DNA from 2 places in the Pseudarthrobacter sp. HLT1-7 genome. Region 2 is predicted to be linked to the other one. Evidence: riboswitches for the same ligand, from Rfam matches in the RefSeq annotation. Region 2 holds a riboswitch; the other holds the start of a gene.
The links. Region 2 has a riboswitch for cyclic di-AMP ahead of AC50X6_RS12020 (M23 family metallopeptidase). Riboswitches for the same ligand answer to the same signal wherever they lie in the genome.

Region 1 (7,444 bases), on a different contig from region 2:
CAGGTTTGTCCGCCATGCCCGGATGGTGCTCGCGGAGGCCACGGTCGGCGCGGAGGCCCCCGACGGCTGGGTCGCCGGCGAGGCGGCGGTGCACGTCCGTGCTGTGCTCGCTACGCACCGGCCCGAGCTGGAATTCGGGTAGCCTAATGCGCTCTAGCTGCGAGCCGAGGAAGTCCCGGAGCCCGGGCATCACGGTCCTGGACCCAGACCCCCGACGAACCAACGAGAATGCGCCCTGGCCGGAACGCGCCCTGGCCCGAAGTCACTCGTTGGGTGAGAACTCGTAGGAGGACGGGATGGTGGCGGGTGTTGCACCGAAGCTGACCACGATTTGATCGTGGTGCTTGAGCGGGAGGTCACGGATGCCGGCGTCGTACCGTGCCCCGTTGACGTAGGCGGTCCAGCCGTCCGCCGGTCCCTGGCCCGTGCCTGGCGCGCCCGCCCCGTTCAGCACGCCCCATTCGGTGAGGAGCTGCCCCAGGGTGAACACCTGCCCTGCTGTGGGCGATTCGATGTGGATGACACCGCTTGTATCGTGCGTGTGCAGGGCGGAAATACCGTCCGGTTTTCCATCCTGCCCCAGTGAGATGCCGATGTTCGCGGGCACCGGCACTGGCGTCGCGTCCTTGATCAGATCCAGGTGGGCGTGGAAATGCTCCACGTTGCCCTCGGCCGCCAGGAGGGCGAGTCCGGACCGGGCGATTCGCTCGCGGGCCCCCGCGTTATCCAAGCCGAAGCCCGCGGCGGCTTCCGGTGCGCGAGTGCCGGCGGGCGTCGCACTGGCCGGCGGTGCCGGCGGCGGTACGCAGGCGGCCACCCCAAAAAGGAGCGTCGGGAGTGCGATGGCGAGGGCCAGCATGCGGTGCATCATCACGGATGCTGCTTTCGTTCAAAGGACCCGATGCCCCCAGTCTAGGCTGGGCGGGCTGGAAGCGGCCGCACGGAGCCGGGCGGTGCGTCCACCCCGGCAGCCGTCGTCGCGCATTCCATAATCAGCCAGGCCGGCGGCCGCATCACAGTGGTCGAGGCTGCCGCCCGCACCCCGGCCGACAGGCGGCCTCACGAGAGGGACTTGGCGAAGATCGCGGACGTCACGGCGAACGAGATTCCGATCGCAGCAAACAGCGCGCCGAAGATCCGGATGGCTATCGGCGTTGCGAAAAACGACGCGGAATAGTCCACCCCCATGGGTTTGTAGTCCTTCATCATCGCGGCCTAGGCGCGAGCCGATCCGCGGAAATCGAAGGCCAGCACCAGCCCCAGCGTGACCGCGGTGAGGCCCAGCACGCCCACCCCCCACTGCATGACCGGGTTTGCGGTGCCCTGACCGGTTAAAGACATGACCGCCACAGAGACGAAGACCACAGCGAAGGCGATCAGGTAGGCCACCAGGAACCCCTTCACCGGTTGCGGCAGCGACATCATCAGACGCCAGGCTTTCATTGGTACCCCCAAGCCGAGAATTGGTTATGGGGTCAAACCCTAGCCGACGGAAGCTGCAGTCAACAGGGATCCCGCTGCGCCACGAACGCCGGTGCTATGCGGGAGCCCGGCGCTCCACCACGGCGTAGGCCTTACCATCCAGAAACTCCCAATCGGTGACCACCATAAAGCCGGCAGCGTCAACGCGGTCATTCAGGACGAAGACGTCAAAGCCGCCGTCGCGGGGCTCTGCGTCCCAGGTGGACGCGTGGACTTCCCCGTTTTCCAGGATCAGCAGCTCGGTATTGACATTGAGGTCCTTCTGCGGCTGATAGCTCAACTGGCAGATGGCGACACAGTGCCTGGCGAAGTCGGGGCTGCTCATTTTGGCCTCCGCTGATGGGACCGCTGATGGCACCATTCTATGCCGGGGGCCGCGTCCTGCGGGGCGAAGAGCTGCCCGAAACTACTCCCGCCGTTACCTCGATGTGACATTCCGTGATCATGCCGTTACCGTTATTGGGTGCCTGTTGCTTAGAAACGGGCGCTCCCCAGCCGATTGCCTAACTCTGCCGCGGCCACGGGGACACCTCGCAGCAACGTCCGGCAGAGACGGGGAACCCATTTTTTGACCTGGCTTTACGCAGGTCTTGGGGTGAAGCCGCACAGTCCGATGTCAGGGCCAGAGTGCGGCCGGGTGCCTCCCATCCGAATCCGACAGCTCACCTCGCAGGCATTGGGAGAGGCTACGCACATGACTTCCAGTAATACTCTTTTGCCAAAAAGCGCTGACCTTCGCAGCCAACGCCGTTCCGCATTCCTGTCCTCCAAGGGAGGTACATTCGGCCGCCAGGCTGCAGTGATTGCAGCGGCTTCCGGCCTGGTGCTCAGCAGTGCCATGGCCGCCAATGCCGCCGAGGCCCCCGTCCAGCGCGACTCCGCGCCGGCGTCGTCCGTCGACGTCGAGGGCCAGGTGGGCGCACCCGTACTCGCGGATTCCACAGTGCAGATCACCTTCGAACGCCCGGCAGTGGCGACCGCCCCTGCCCCGGTGATCGAACAGCCCGAGCCGGTAGCTGTACCGGTGGCCAAGGCACCCGTGGCGGCCCCGGTGGCCAAGGCACCCGTGGCGGCCCCGGTGGCCAAGGCACCCGTCGCTGCCCCGGCAGCCAAGGCCGCGGTGAAGGTCCAGGCAGCGCCGGCCGCTCCCGCCGCTGCCCCGGCGGCCGGCGGCGTCAATGCCACCATGGTCTCCGCCGCTTACGGCCAACTGGGCATGACACAGGATTGCACCGCCTTGGTCGAGAAGGCCCTTGGCGCAGCCGGAATCCCTGTTGGCGACCTCGGTCCGATGCAGTTCATGAACTACGGCAAAGTGGTGGGGGATCCCCAGCCGGGCGACATGGTGGTTCAGCCGGGTCATATCGGAATCTACGTCGGCAACGGCCAGGTTCTCAGCAGCGGGATGAACGGCGCGAACCAGACTGTGGTTCACCCGCTGTCCTGGCTCACCGCCACCGGCCCCGTGACGTTCGTGCGTGCCGGCGTTTAGTAAAACCTCCGGCAATTAAGTAACACCAACCGCAGTACTGGCGGGAAAAACGTAGAAGGCCGGTTGACCGGTTGCCTTGGGGCAGCTGATCAACCGGCCTTTCACACGCCCGGGCCAGCCGGTCAGCCTTGGTACCGAAGCAGCACGACGCCGTTGCCGAACATGCGCGTCTCCAGCAGGCGGAGCTTCGTCACCGCATCCGTCTCCTGGAAGAGCGGTTTGCCCCGTCCGATCAGGACCGGGTGGACGTAGATCCGGAATTCATCGATCAGGCCGAGCCGCCGGAAGGACGCCGCAAGATCGGCGCCGCCGAGCGCGAGGTCCCCGCCGGGTTCTTCCTTTAGCTTCGCGACCTCCTCGACGACGACGTCCCGCACCACTGCGGTATTCCAGCCGGCCGTCGCCAGGGTCCTGGAGTAGACGATCTTGGGCATGTCCCGCCAGATCCGGGAGAACTCGACCATGGGCGGCGTGCTCAACGGGTCCGCGTCCGCCGTCGGCCAGAATTCCGCCATCAATTCATAGGTGACGCGGCCGTCGAGGAACGCTCCCATGGTCCGGAGCTCATCATTGAAGTGCCGGTGCAGTTCGTCGTCGACCATGTGCCAGCTGAGGTCCCGGCCCGGACCCTCGATGTACCCGTCCAGGGACATCTGCGTCATGAGGATGACTTTGCGCATCGCGGGGCTCCTTCAGTGGGCTGAGGGCTACCGCACCAGCGTACGCTCCGCCCGGCGGAGCGGCAGGACTGCACGTGAACAGGCCAGGCGTCCGACGCCGGGCGGCTGGATCTTGCCGGATAGTGGTGTCTGGGCCACGATGGAGGAACTGGGCCACGCTAAAGGAACTGGGCTGAAGGAACAGCACTGCCGCCACCGGCAGTGTCCTCACGGAGGAGCAACCATGCGTGACGTGGCGTCGATTGCAGCGAAAATCCGCAGCGTCCGGAGGGCCACCGGGATCACGCAGGCGGAGCTGGCGCAGCTGGCCGGCACCTCGGTGCGAACAATCCGGGCGATAGAGACCGCCACCGGCAATCCCTCCGTGCGGGCAGTGATAGCCGTGGCCAACGTCCTGGGCCTGCAGCTTGTGGCGCGCTGATGAACACCGCTGCAAGGCACCTGGCCCAAGGTCTTCCAAAGCGAAAACTCTTGCGCTCAGGCCCCCGGCGGAGCAGAATGCAGAAACTTTGAAGCCTCTACCGCGGTTCTAGCTCCCGGAGGATCAGCATGCCTGCGAACGTGTACGAGGCGACGGCCGGCCCCAGCCCCTCGCTGGACCGGGGGTGAGAGCCGGTGCAAAATCAGGGCCCCGGCCGGCACTACCGCAGCGGCCGCCACACGTCTGTTGCCACCCGACGGTCCGGTTGGCCCCTGCCTGGACCATCGGGTGGGAGCCGCCGGCATCGTCTGCCGGCGGCCGCCGCCGTGCTGGCCCTGTTCCTGGCGACCTCCTTCTCCGCAGCGTTCCACGCCAGGGTGCCCGCCGACGCTGTTGCGCCGGCCGGGGCGTCCGCGTCCGCCCCTCGCACTTCCCCGGAAGCCGACGGCGGGGAACTCGCCGCCTCCTCGGCGTCCGGGCTGCCGCCCGCCGTCGATCCGGCAGCAGCAGCAGCGACGCCGCTGCCGCCCGCCGTCGCCCCGGCAGCAGCAGCAGCGACGCCGCTGCCGCCCGCCGTCGTGCCGGCCGGGGCGCCGCCTATCAGCCGGAAACTTGACGCCCAGATCAATGCCGTCATCGCAGCGAACAGCCGTTACCAGGTGGGCGTTGCCCTGATCGACGTGACCGACGGTGTGGTGCACGAATACGGGGTGCGGGCCAAATTCGTCGCTGCCAGCACGGCCAAGATTCTGGCCGCCTCGGCCTACTTCCATCTGGTGGAATCCGGCAGGGCTTCCCTGGGGGCGCGGATGGGGGTATCCACGGCCGGCGCCCAGATCCGGCAGATGCTCCAGCAAAGCAACAACGAATCGTGGGCGCTGATCATGGCCGCCGTCGGGCCCCGGGAGTTGACCGAGTACGCAGCGTCAATCGGGATCACGTATGACCGCACACTGAACACCCTGACGCCCGCCGAGACGGCGAGGACGCTGTACCTGCTGTACACCGGCCAGCTGCTCGACGCGGCGAACACGGGGCAGCTGCTGTCCTTTCTGCAGCACACCAACTACGAATCGCTGATCCCGGCCGCCGTCCCCGCGGGCATCAGCGTCTTCCACAAGTACGGCCTGCTCTTCGGTAACCTGCATGACGCGAGCATCCTGGTGCGGGGGGAGCGGGCCTACGTCTTCGTCGTCTACACGCTGGGCCGGGACACGCCCGAGTTGGCGGCCCAAGCCCGGGTCATCCGCCAACTGGCCAAGACCATCGCGGCCAGACTTTTCTGACGGAAGTTCCCGCGAGGGGCGGAGAACCGTACGCTGGAGAAGGGAGGTGAATGCCATGAAAGCAGCACAAGGAGACCGCATTGTCATCCGGGGTACGACGGTCGAATCCTCGGACCGGCACGGTGAAATCCTGGAGGTCAAGGGATCCGACGGCGCGCCGCCGTACCATGTGAGGTTCGACGACGGCCATGAGACGATCATGTTTCCCGGCGGCGACTTCATCGTCGAGCGCCACGGGGCAACCTGACACAGCCTCTGCCTCCGGCCCGGAATCCCGGTCCTAGAAGCTGGACGAACTGCCGGAGCCGGAGAAGCTTCCGCCGCTGCTCCCGTACCCGGTGGTGCTGCCGCCCCCGCCACGGGCGCTGCTGACGTTGCTCATCCCTGTGCTAAAGCCGGAATTGAACGTGGAAACCGAGAAGAAGTAGTAGGCCGGGTAGACCGTACCCAGGATGCTGGGCTCGTACGTGCGGCCATACCTCTTCTGGGTTCCGGTCTGGGCGCTCTCCATCTCCTTGCGCATCAGCCCGGCTTCCTTGTCGTTTTTTGTGAAACCGGCGATGACGGTGTCGGCATGGTTCTTCAATAGTTCGGATAGGTGGGTGCGCGCGTCCCGCAGCCGGTCAAGGGCCGTTTCGGGGGTGATTGTTCCGTCCGACAACTCGGATGTGCAGCGTTCGAGGTCCCGGTGGCTCTGATCCCGGAAAGACCGCAGGGCGGCCGCCGTCGCAGAACCGCCTTCGGTGTGGCGCTTGCTGAGCAGCTGTTCGAGGGCGGCGAGATCGTTGCGGAAGGGCGCGAGCTGCCGGTCCCAGGCCGGAGCCCACGAGTTCCCCCGGTTGAGCAGGGCGTTGGTGTCCGCGATGACGTCGTCCAGGACGTCGAGTTCCTCGGCGGCATCGGCGAACTGCCTGACAGTTTTGAGGTTCGGCCGCCGGCTCAGGTCCCTGGCGGCTAGGGCGTGCACCTGGTTGGAGAGCCCGGTGGCGGTGTTGTACTTCGCCATAAAGGTGCGGTGCTTCTCCAGGACCGTGCTGCCATAGCGTGAGGCCTCCGGGATGGTGCTTGCATTGAGCTCGGTGACCTGCAGGTCCATGCTGACGCTTGCATAGCTGGCATCCCCGCGGGCCAGTTCCCTGCGGCTGTCCGCACGGGTCCGCCAACGGACGATCAGCCAGGCTGCGGCCCCGGCGACGGCCGCGGCCGCCGTTGTCCAGGCCGTGATGAGGAAGGCGGCAGACCGGTACCAGGGCTGGTTGATCAGTTCCGCGCCGCGCTGGATGCCGGCGACGGTGCCGTCCGTCCACTGGGCGTCGCGCAGGAGTTCTTTGGCCGCGTTCTGGATGTCATCGCGCTGGTCGAGGGAGACTTTGCGGTCTTCCCCCATGTAGGTTCCGACCTGCCGGCCTGCCGGATCGAGGGCGAAGATGAACAGCCCGTCGGCCCATTTCTGCCCGTCGGCGCTGATCCAATCGGGATGCTCGGCGCGGGCAAAGCGCAGGACTTCCTCGTTGAGGTTGTCCCCAGCGGTTCCGTTGTACGTATACACGGCCACCCTGGTGGGCTGGTAAAACTCGATGGACTGCACCGCCGGCAGAAGGGTGTTGCGGTCCAGCACACCGGCCCGGTCCTCCACGACGACGTCGACCGGCCGGTCAGCCATCGCCGCCGGTACCGCGCCCGCCAGCCCGATGAATACCAGGAGTACGACGCCGAGAGCTTTCCGCACAATAGTCATTTGTCGAGCGTAGTGCCTGCTTCGGGCCGCGTCGACGCGCCGTCCAGGCCTGCATCCGCCACCCGTCGTCGTCGTGGGTTCGGCTAGGCTGGCCACAGCCTGTAAGGACAAGGAAGCGTGCGCCGGTGTTCAACGATTCTGAAGGACGGCTGTCGCCGTGACGGCTTCGAGCCCGGTTGACGAACTTACCGGGGTTGTCGGGTTCGCCGCCCGCGCAGTCGATGCGCTGGGGGAGTGGGGAGTAGGACTGTTCACCCTGGCCGAGACGGTGTTCCCGCCCATTCCCAGCGAACTGATCCTGCCGCTGGCAGGCTTCCTGGCCAGGCTGGGAACCATGAACCTGGT
Region 2 (7,444 bases):
CAGGAAGTTTTCCTGCCCAAGTCCGCACTGCCCGAGGGCGTCACAGAGCTGAAGGCCGGCACCCGCGTCGAGTTCGGTGTGGCCGACGGACGCAAGGGCGCCCAGGCGCTGGGCCTGCGGGTGCTCGACAAAACACCGTCCATCGCCAAGGCCAAACGGCCCAGCGCCAGCGATCTCGCGCCGCTGGTGCAGGATCTCGTCTCCGTCCTGGATAACCTGTCCGGGACTCTCTCCGCCGGCAAATACCCGGAAGGCAACAAGGGTAAGGCGATCGCCGTCGCCCTGCGTAAGGTTGCCGACGAGCTGGACGCATAGGGCTCCCGATGACTCCGGAACCTGAACAGAACGCGCCCGTGGCCCCCGGCACAGCGGGAGCCAAGACCGCCGCATCCAAGCCGCGCGCCGGGGTTCCCGTCTGGCGCACTGGCAAGCCCGACGCCGTCCTGGCCGCCGCCGTCGACGTCGCCCGCACCGCTGTTGAGGGCATCGCCCCGGCCGGGCAGATCGGCCGGCACCTGGGCGCCAAGAGCGAGGGTGACCGCCTGGTCACGCACCTCTTCGAATCCAAGCTGGCCGGCTACGGGGGCTGGCGGTGGTACGCAGTGCTCACCCGCAACTCGCGGTCCAAGGCCGTCACGGTCGATGAATTGGGCCTGCTGCCCTCCGAAGATTCCATCCTGGCGCCCGAGTGGGTCCCGTGGGCCGAACGCGTCCGCCCCGGGGACGAACAGGGGGACGAGACCGGGGCCGCCGGTGCAGAGGCCCCGGACCAGGGTGCTGCTGCGCCCGTCGCGGACGACGCCTCAGCAGGGGCTGACCCGGCAGAGGACGACTCCGCGGAGGACGGCAAAACCCCCGAAGACGACTCTGACGACGCGGACGGCAACGCCGACGGCGCCGACGACGACTACGACGCCGACGACGTGGACGACGATGACGCTGACGCCTCAAACGAAGATGCATCCGGCGAAGCAGCCTCCGACGAGCCCGACTAAGGGTTGGAACCGGCTGGGGAGATGGACTGCGGGGGCCGGGCATGACGTCCACCTTCAAGTCCCTGCACGTCCTGAACTACCGGATCTGGTTCATCGGGGCGGTCGTCTCCAACATCGGCACGTGGATGCAGCGCACGGCCCAGGACTGGCTGGTCTTTGACCACCTGACCGAGCACGACGCGGGCGCCATGGGCATCACGATGTCACTGCAGCTCGGACCGCAGCTTTTCCTGGCTCCGGTGGCAGGGCTCGTCGCCGACCGCTTCAACCGCAAACGGCTGCTGGTCGCAACGCAGTCCGTGATGGCGCTGCTCAGCGCGGGCCTGGGCATCCTGGTGGTCATCGGCGCCGCGCAGCTCTGGCACGTCTACGGCTTTGCCCTGCTGCTCGGCGTCGTGTCCGCCCTCGATGCCCCGGTGCGCCAGACCTTCGTCTCCGAGCTGGTCCGCGACGACTACCTGCCCAACGCGGTGGCCCTCAACAGCGCGTCCTTCAACGTGGCCAGGATGATCGGCCCCGCCGTGGCCGGCATCCTGACGGTGGCTGTCGGCCCCGGCTGGGTTTTTCTGATCAACACCCTCACCTTCGTGGCGCTGCTGCTGAGCCTGTGGAAGATTCCAGCGGCCTCGCTCCGCCAGCTTCCGAAGGCGGCCGCGGGCAAGGGCCGGATCCGGGAAGGGCTTCGCTATGTACGGTACCGGCCGGACATTGTGGTGGTTCTCGTGGCGATCTTTATCGTGGGAACCCTGGGGCTGAACTTCGTGCTGTTCATCGCGGCCATGGTCGGTACGGAATTCGGCCTCGACGCCGGCGCCTTCGGGCTGATGAACTCGATCATGGCCATCGGCTCCGTGACCGGCGCGCTGCTGGCGGCCGGCCGGCAGAAGCCCCGGCTGAGGCTCATTTTCGGGGCCGCCGGGGCCTTCGGTGTGACCGCGGGCATCGCGGCCCTGGCACCGGACTACTTCTGGTTCGGCGCCGCGCTGGTCCCCGTGGGCCTTTTCGCGATCACCATGATGACAAGCGCAAACAGCTACGTCCAGACGACCACGGACCCGGTGATGCGCGGCCGGGTGATGGCGCTCTACATGGCGATCTTCATGGGCGGCACACCGATCGGGGCGCCGCTGGTGGGCTGGGTCGCGAACGTCGCCGGCCCCCGCTGGTCCATGAGTGTCGCGGCCGCCTCGGGCCTGATCGCCGCGCTGATTGGGCTGCTATGGATCATCCGGGCCAAGCGCCTGCGGATCCGTTTCGACCGCAGGGCCCGAGGGCTACGATACTTCCATGTCGAATCCGGCCGCGGTGCCGGCGGTGCCGGCGGTGCTGACGGTGCCGGCGGCAACGTGGACGGCGCCGGCCAAGCAGCAAACCCGGACGACGCCGTCGATCGCTGACGCCGCCAATCGCTGAGGCAGCCAATCGCTGAGGCAGCCGGCGGTCAGCAGCCTGCATTTTACTTTCGGCGGCCGGCCACGCAGGCGGACTACTTCTTGAGCTCCCCCACGACGTGGTCGATGCATTCGAGCAGCGCCGACACATCGTCCGGCTCGATTGCCACGAACGTGGCAATACGCAGCTGGTTGCGGCCCAGCTTGCGGTACGGCTCGGTGTCCACGATGCCGTTGGAGCGGAGCACCCTGGCGATTGCCGCGGCGTCGATCGAGTCGTCGAAGTCGATCGTGGCGATGACGTTGGAGCGGTCCTCGGCCTTAGCCACGAACGGTGTGGCATAGCTGGAGGCCTCGGCCCAGCGGTAGATCCGCCCGGCCGAATCCGCGGTCCGGGCCGAGGCGAAGTCGAGCCCTCCGCTGGCATTGAGCCACTGCACCTGGGCGTCCAGAGTGACCAGGGTGGCCAGCGCCGGAGTGTTGTACGTCTGGTTCAGCCGTGAGTTATCGATCGCCGTCTGAAGATCCAGGAAGTCCGGGATCCAGCGGCCGCTGGTCTTGACCCGGGCCGCACGCTCCAGCGCCGCCGGGGAAAACAGGCCAAGCCACAGGCCGCCGTCGGACGCGAAGTTCTTCTGCGGAGCGAAGTAGTAAACATCAGCCTCGGCTACATCCACAGCCAGGCCGCCGGCCGCGGACGTGGCATCGACCAGCACGAGGGAACCCTCATCGGAACCGGCCACGCGCTGGACCGGGGCGGCAACGCCGGTGGAGGTCTCGTTCTGCGGCCACGCGTACACGTCAACCCCGGCCTCCGCCGTGGCCTCCGGACGAGTACCGGGCTCGGACTTGATAATGGAGGATTCAGCGAGGAACGGAGCCTTGTTCGTGGCAGCAGCGAACTTTGAGCCGAACTCGCCGAAAGACAGGTGCTGTGCCTTATTCTCCACAAGGCCGAAGCTGGCAATGTCCCAGAACGCCGTGGAACCGCCGACGCCGAGGACCACCTCATAGCCTTCGGGGGCACGGAAGAACCGGCTGAGACCGTGACGGACCGAGCCTACGAGGTTCTTGACCGGTGCCTGGCGGTGGGATGTACCCAGCAGCATCGCCGATGAGGCGAGGGCTTCCATCTGTTCCGGTCGGACCTTTGACGGTCCGGCGCCGAACCGGCCGTCCTGGGGAAGGAGGTTTGCGGGGATGGTGATGCTGGTGTCGCTCACAGTGGCTCCAATTTTCGACTGCTACAAAGTGTGGCTCCGGAGGTGGCCCGGCGTGCTGGGTGCGAGGGAGCCTACTTTTCATTCTGCCTGACTGCGCCGGGCTGGCGGGAAAGGAGTCCGTCATAGTCCGGTCATCGAACCGTTCCGGGAGTGTCACCGGCCGCCGGGAGATTATCCGGACAAACTCAAAATAGGCTAGGCTGACCTGCGAGCGTGCGGCCGAGCTCGCCAGGGCTCATCCCGCACGCGGTACGGCGGGAAATGACGCAAGGACGGCGCTCGAGGAGCTGAGCTGAATGACGGATCTGATCGATACCACGGAGATGTATCTTCGGACCATTCTGGAGCTTGAAGAGGAAAACATCATCGCCCTCCGCGCCCGCATCGCGGAGCGACTCCGCCACTCCGGCCCCACAGTTTCCCAGACCATCGGACGGATGGAACGCGATGGGCTGGTAGTTGTCTCCGGCGACCGGCACCTCGAGCTGACCGAAACCGGACGGAAACGCGCCATTGGCGTTATGCGCAAGCACCGTCTCGCCGAGCGCCTGCTGGCGGACGTGATAGGCCTCGACTGGGCCTACGTCCACGAGGAAGCCTGCCGCTGGGAACATGTGATGAGCGAGCGAGTGGAGCGGCGGATCTTTGAACTGCTCAACCACCCGACCGTTTCCCCTTACGGCAACCCGATTCCTGGCCTCGCTGAACTCGGGGGTCCGCCGTCCCTGCCGCACGCGGACGGCGTCGTGAACCTGCTCGAGGCTATGGCCGGATACGGGGCCGGTTCCCGGATTACGGTCAACCGGCTTGCCGAGCCCATCCAGGTGGAGCCGGAACTGCTGGTCCAGCTCGACGAGGGAGGGATCCGTCCCGGTGCCCGGGTTTCGCTGGAACGCGTCGGGGAATACATCTCGGTCCGGGTGCCGGAGATCGAAGGCGCCCTTGAGTTGCCGCCCGAGGTCGCTGCCCACGTTTTTGTTACCGTCGGCTGACACCTCGTGGGTCACAACGCGTGGGATGACTCACGAGTTATGCACAACCGCCGATAACGGATTTATCACTGGGCGGCTTAATCGCCTATAGTTGATGACCAGTACCGATACCAAAGCGTTATCTGATTCGAAGCCGAGCTCTGCCAGCGGATCAGTAACAGAGTCACCTTCTGGCAGGGGCGGGGGAACCACTTCCGGCTGTTTCAACACAGCCTTGGGGTGAAGTCCGCCAGCGGCAAGCACACTCCAGTGAGGGACTTTATTGGACCTCTTTGTGTCTGGATGCTTGCTTACGGCGGACCGGGTCTTAGATCTCTGACCCGAATCCGACAGCTAACTCCGCAGGCTCTCCAGAGAGGAACAACTTTTTGACCACCCAGACCGTCAGGGGCCGCCGTCGTGCGGCCGGTCCCGCTCCGGAGCCACGTCCGGCCGTCGCCGCATTGGCCGACCGTCCGCGCGACGCGCACCGCGATGAACGCCGGGGCCGGCGCAGCCCGTTCCGGCAGGTCACCGACTTCGCCTCCGCCAGCGGCGTCGGGCAGAAGGCCGGTATTGCCTTGGCCGCCACAGGTCTGGTCCTGACGGTTACGGTCCCCGCGACCGGTCCGGTCGCGGTCACCAACGCCGGCCCGCCCGTCAGTTCAGCCTCTGCCGAGGCCTCCGCCGCGGCACAGCCGGATGTCACTGCCCCTGCCGCCGCCAAGATCGACTTTAACCGCAGTGCCGTCACCACGCAGGGCGATCCGGACGGGAAGCTCAAGCAGTTACTGAGCGCCCAGGCCGCAGGCGCCATCACGCGTGCTGCGTCGTCGGGAAGCCTTGGTGCACCGCTGGTGCGGATGGATTCCGTGTCGCCCTTCGGGCTGCGTGTCAGCCCCATTACCGGCGGTTCCGGCGAGTTCCACCGCGGTCAGGACTTCGCGGCCCAGTGCGGAACAGCAGTCAACGCCGCCGCAAGTGGCACCGTGACGTTTGCCGGATGGCACCCTTACGGTGGCGGCAACCGCGTGGTGATCGACCACGGCAACGGACTGGAGACCACCTACAACCACCTCAGCTCCTCGAGCGTCCGCGTCGGGCAGCAGGTCTCCCGCGGCGATTCCGTGGCGATGGCCGGGACCACCGGGGCCTCCACCGGCTGCCACCTCCACTTCGAGGTCATGGTTAACGGAGAAGTTGTCGACCCCACCGGCTGGCTCTAAGCCAAGCCGATGGGTCACTCTCGCATTCCTGTGACGCGCCGTGATCTGAATGTGACATTGAAACCCAATTGCTGTACCGTATGAGGTACGCCAACTTTTCCGAAGTTGGCGCTCTTGAGTGGATTGCCTAGCTCTGCCACCGCTCAAGGTCCGTTCGCATGACATCGTCTGGCAGGGGCGGGGGAACCAATTTTGGTCTTCGAAAGAAGACCTTGGGGTTAAGTCGCAAAGCTTCCCAGGAAGCAGCGCGGCCGGGTGACTCCCATCCGAATCCGACAGCTCACCTCGCAGGCATTGGGAGAGGCTTCTTTTCGTGTCTTCACGCCACAAAGCTGCGCTTCACAGCGCTGGTGCGGCTCTTATGAGCCCGCCGGAATCCAACTATCGTGCTGCCCTTGCCGGCGCCCGGAACGGATTCCGCACCGCCGGCTCAACCTCCGCTGAGTCCGGGCCGCAATCTACGCCCCTGCACTCAGTGGCCGTTTTTGGCGCGTCTTCGCAGTACACCCTTCGCTAAGTAACCCATTCGGGGCGATCCGGCGTACCCCCAAGATGCCGGAGCGTCCTCAGATTGCGCCTGAAAAGCGCATTCCAAGGATCACGAAAGAGAGAAATTAATGACTACTCGTGCAATCGCACGGCACCGCGGCGAGGTCACCAAGACCAACTCGCTGGCTGTCATTGCCAAGGCTGTCGGCGACAACGCCGGCGGTATGGGCCGCCAGGCTGCAGTTATCGCTGCCGCTTCCGGTTTGGTTCTGACCAGCGGTATCGCAGCCAACGCTGCTGAGGCCAACGTTCAGCGCGAATCCACCTCCGCTTCCACGCTCGAAGTCCAGTCGGCAGCTCCGGCAGCTATCTCGGCTGCTTCGTCGATCGCGATCTCCTACGAGAAGCCGGCTGTCACTACTACCCCCGCGCCTGTCATCGAGGCCCCGAAGCCCGTCGTCAAGGTCCAGGAAGCTGCGACCGCCACCAGGGCCGCCAGCACCAACACCGCCGCGGCCAAGACCGCCGGTACCACGGTCGGTGCCACCGCCGCTGTTGCGGCACCGGTTGCTGCCAAGCCGGCTGCGGCCGCCGTTGCCAGCGGCATGGGTTCCACCATCGCGTCCGCTGCCTACGCACAGCTTGGCGTTGCGCAGGACTGCACCAAGCTGGTCACGAACTCACTTGCTGCCGCCGGCATCAACTACCACGGCTGGCCGGCAGGGTACTTGTCCCTCGGCCGCACGGTGAGCGCCGCCGAGGCACAGCCGGGCGATCTCGCCTACTACCAGAACGGCGGCGCGGGTGTGGCGCACATCGCTGTCTACGTCGGCGGCGGCAAGGCTGTCCACGGCGGCTGGAATGGTGGAACCACCTCTCTGCAAAGCGTCAACGTCGGCTCGGGCCCGGTCTTCATCCGCGTCGGCGGCTAAGACAACTGCTCGCAGCGACACCGAAGGACCCCTGCCCTCCCGGCAGGGGTCCTTTGCGTGTACGCCCAGCATGAATTTCAGCCGACACGGGTATGTACCGGCTATGGAAATTCGGTGATCCGGCACTCGCGTGTTTACTCTTGTGGTGTCGATCCATAGCCCGACCATGCACAGGGCAGCCGGCCCTTGTGCCCCTGGCGGGTGCGGCCGTTAAGAG

Region 1: it holds a riboswitch for cyclic di-AMP, as region 2 does, so the genes downstream of both, AC50X6_RS16235 (NlpC/P60 family protein) here and AC50X6_RS12020 (M23 family metallopeptidase) in region 2, are expected to answer to the same signal.

What each region holds. Positions count from the first base shown of each region.
Region 1 covers NZ_JBWZCH010000019.1:77,052-84,495, reverse strand. Annotated here, with positions in the region: gene AC50X6_RS16260 (DNA alkylation repair protein) at 1-142, shown strand, start outside; gene AC50X6_RS16255 (hypothetical protein) at 263-874, opposite strand; gene AC50X6_RS16250 (hypothetical protein) at 1,060-1,206, opposite strand; gene AC50X6_RS16245 (hypothetical protein) at 1,216-1,443, opposite strand; gene AC50X6_RS16240 (hypothetical protein) at 1,538-1,807, opposite strand; cyclic di-AMP (ydaO/yuaA leader) riboswitch at 1,974-2,172, shown strand; gene AC50X6_RS16235 (NlpC/P60 family protein) at 2,177-2,974, shown strand; gene AC50X6_RS16230 (dihydrofolate reductase family protein) at 3,097-3,654, opposite strand; gene AC50X6_RS16225 (helix-turn-helix transcriptional regulator) at 3,878-4,075, shown strand; gene AC50X6_RS16220 (serine hydrolase) at 4,402-5,361, shown strand; gene AC50X6_RS16215 (DUF1918 domain-containing protein) at 5,417-5,608, shown strand; gene AC50X6_RS16210 (DUF5129 domain-containing protein) at 5,642-7,099, opposite strand; gene AC50X6_RS16205 (DedA family protein) at 7,257-7,444, shown strand, end outside.
Region 2 covers NZ_JBWZCH010000011.1:75,847-83,290, reverse strand. Annotated here, with positions in the region: gene AC50X6_RS12045 (cold-shock protein) at 1-315, shown strand, start outside; gene AC50X6_RS12040 (DUF3027 domain-containing protein) at 324-995, shown strand; gene AC50X6_RS12035 (MFS transporter) at 1,037-2,392, shown strand; gene serC (phosphoserine transaminase) at 2,482-3,609, opposite strand; gene AC50X6_RS12025 (iron-dependent transcriptional repressor DtxR) at 3,906-4,601, shown strand; cyclic di-AMP (ydaO/yuaA leader) riboswitch at 4,753-4,964, shown strand; gene AC50X6_RS12020 (M23 family metallopeptidase) at 4,970-5,806, shown strand; cyclic di-AMP (ydaO/yuaA leader) riboswitch at 5,956-6,114, shown strand; gene AC50X6_RS12015 (NlpC/P60 family protein) at 6,424-7,227, shown strand.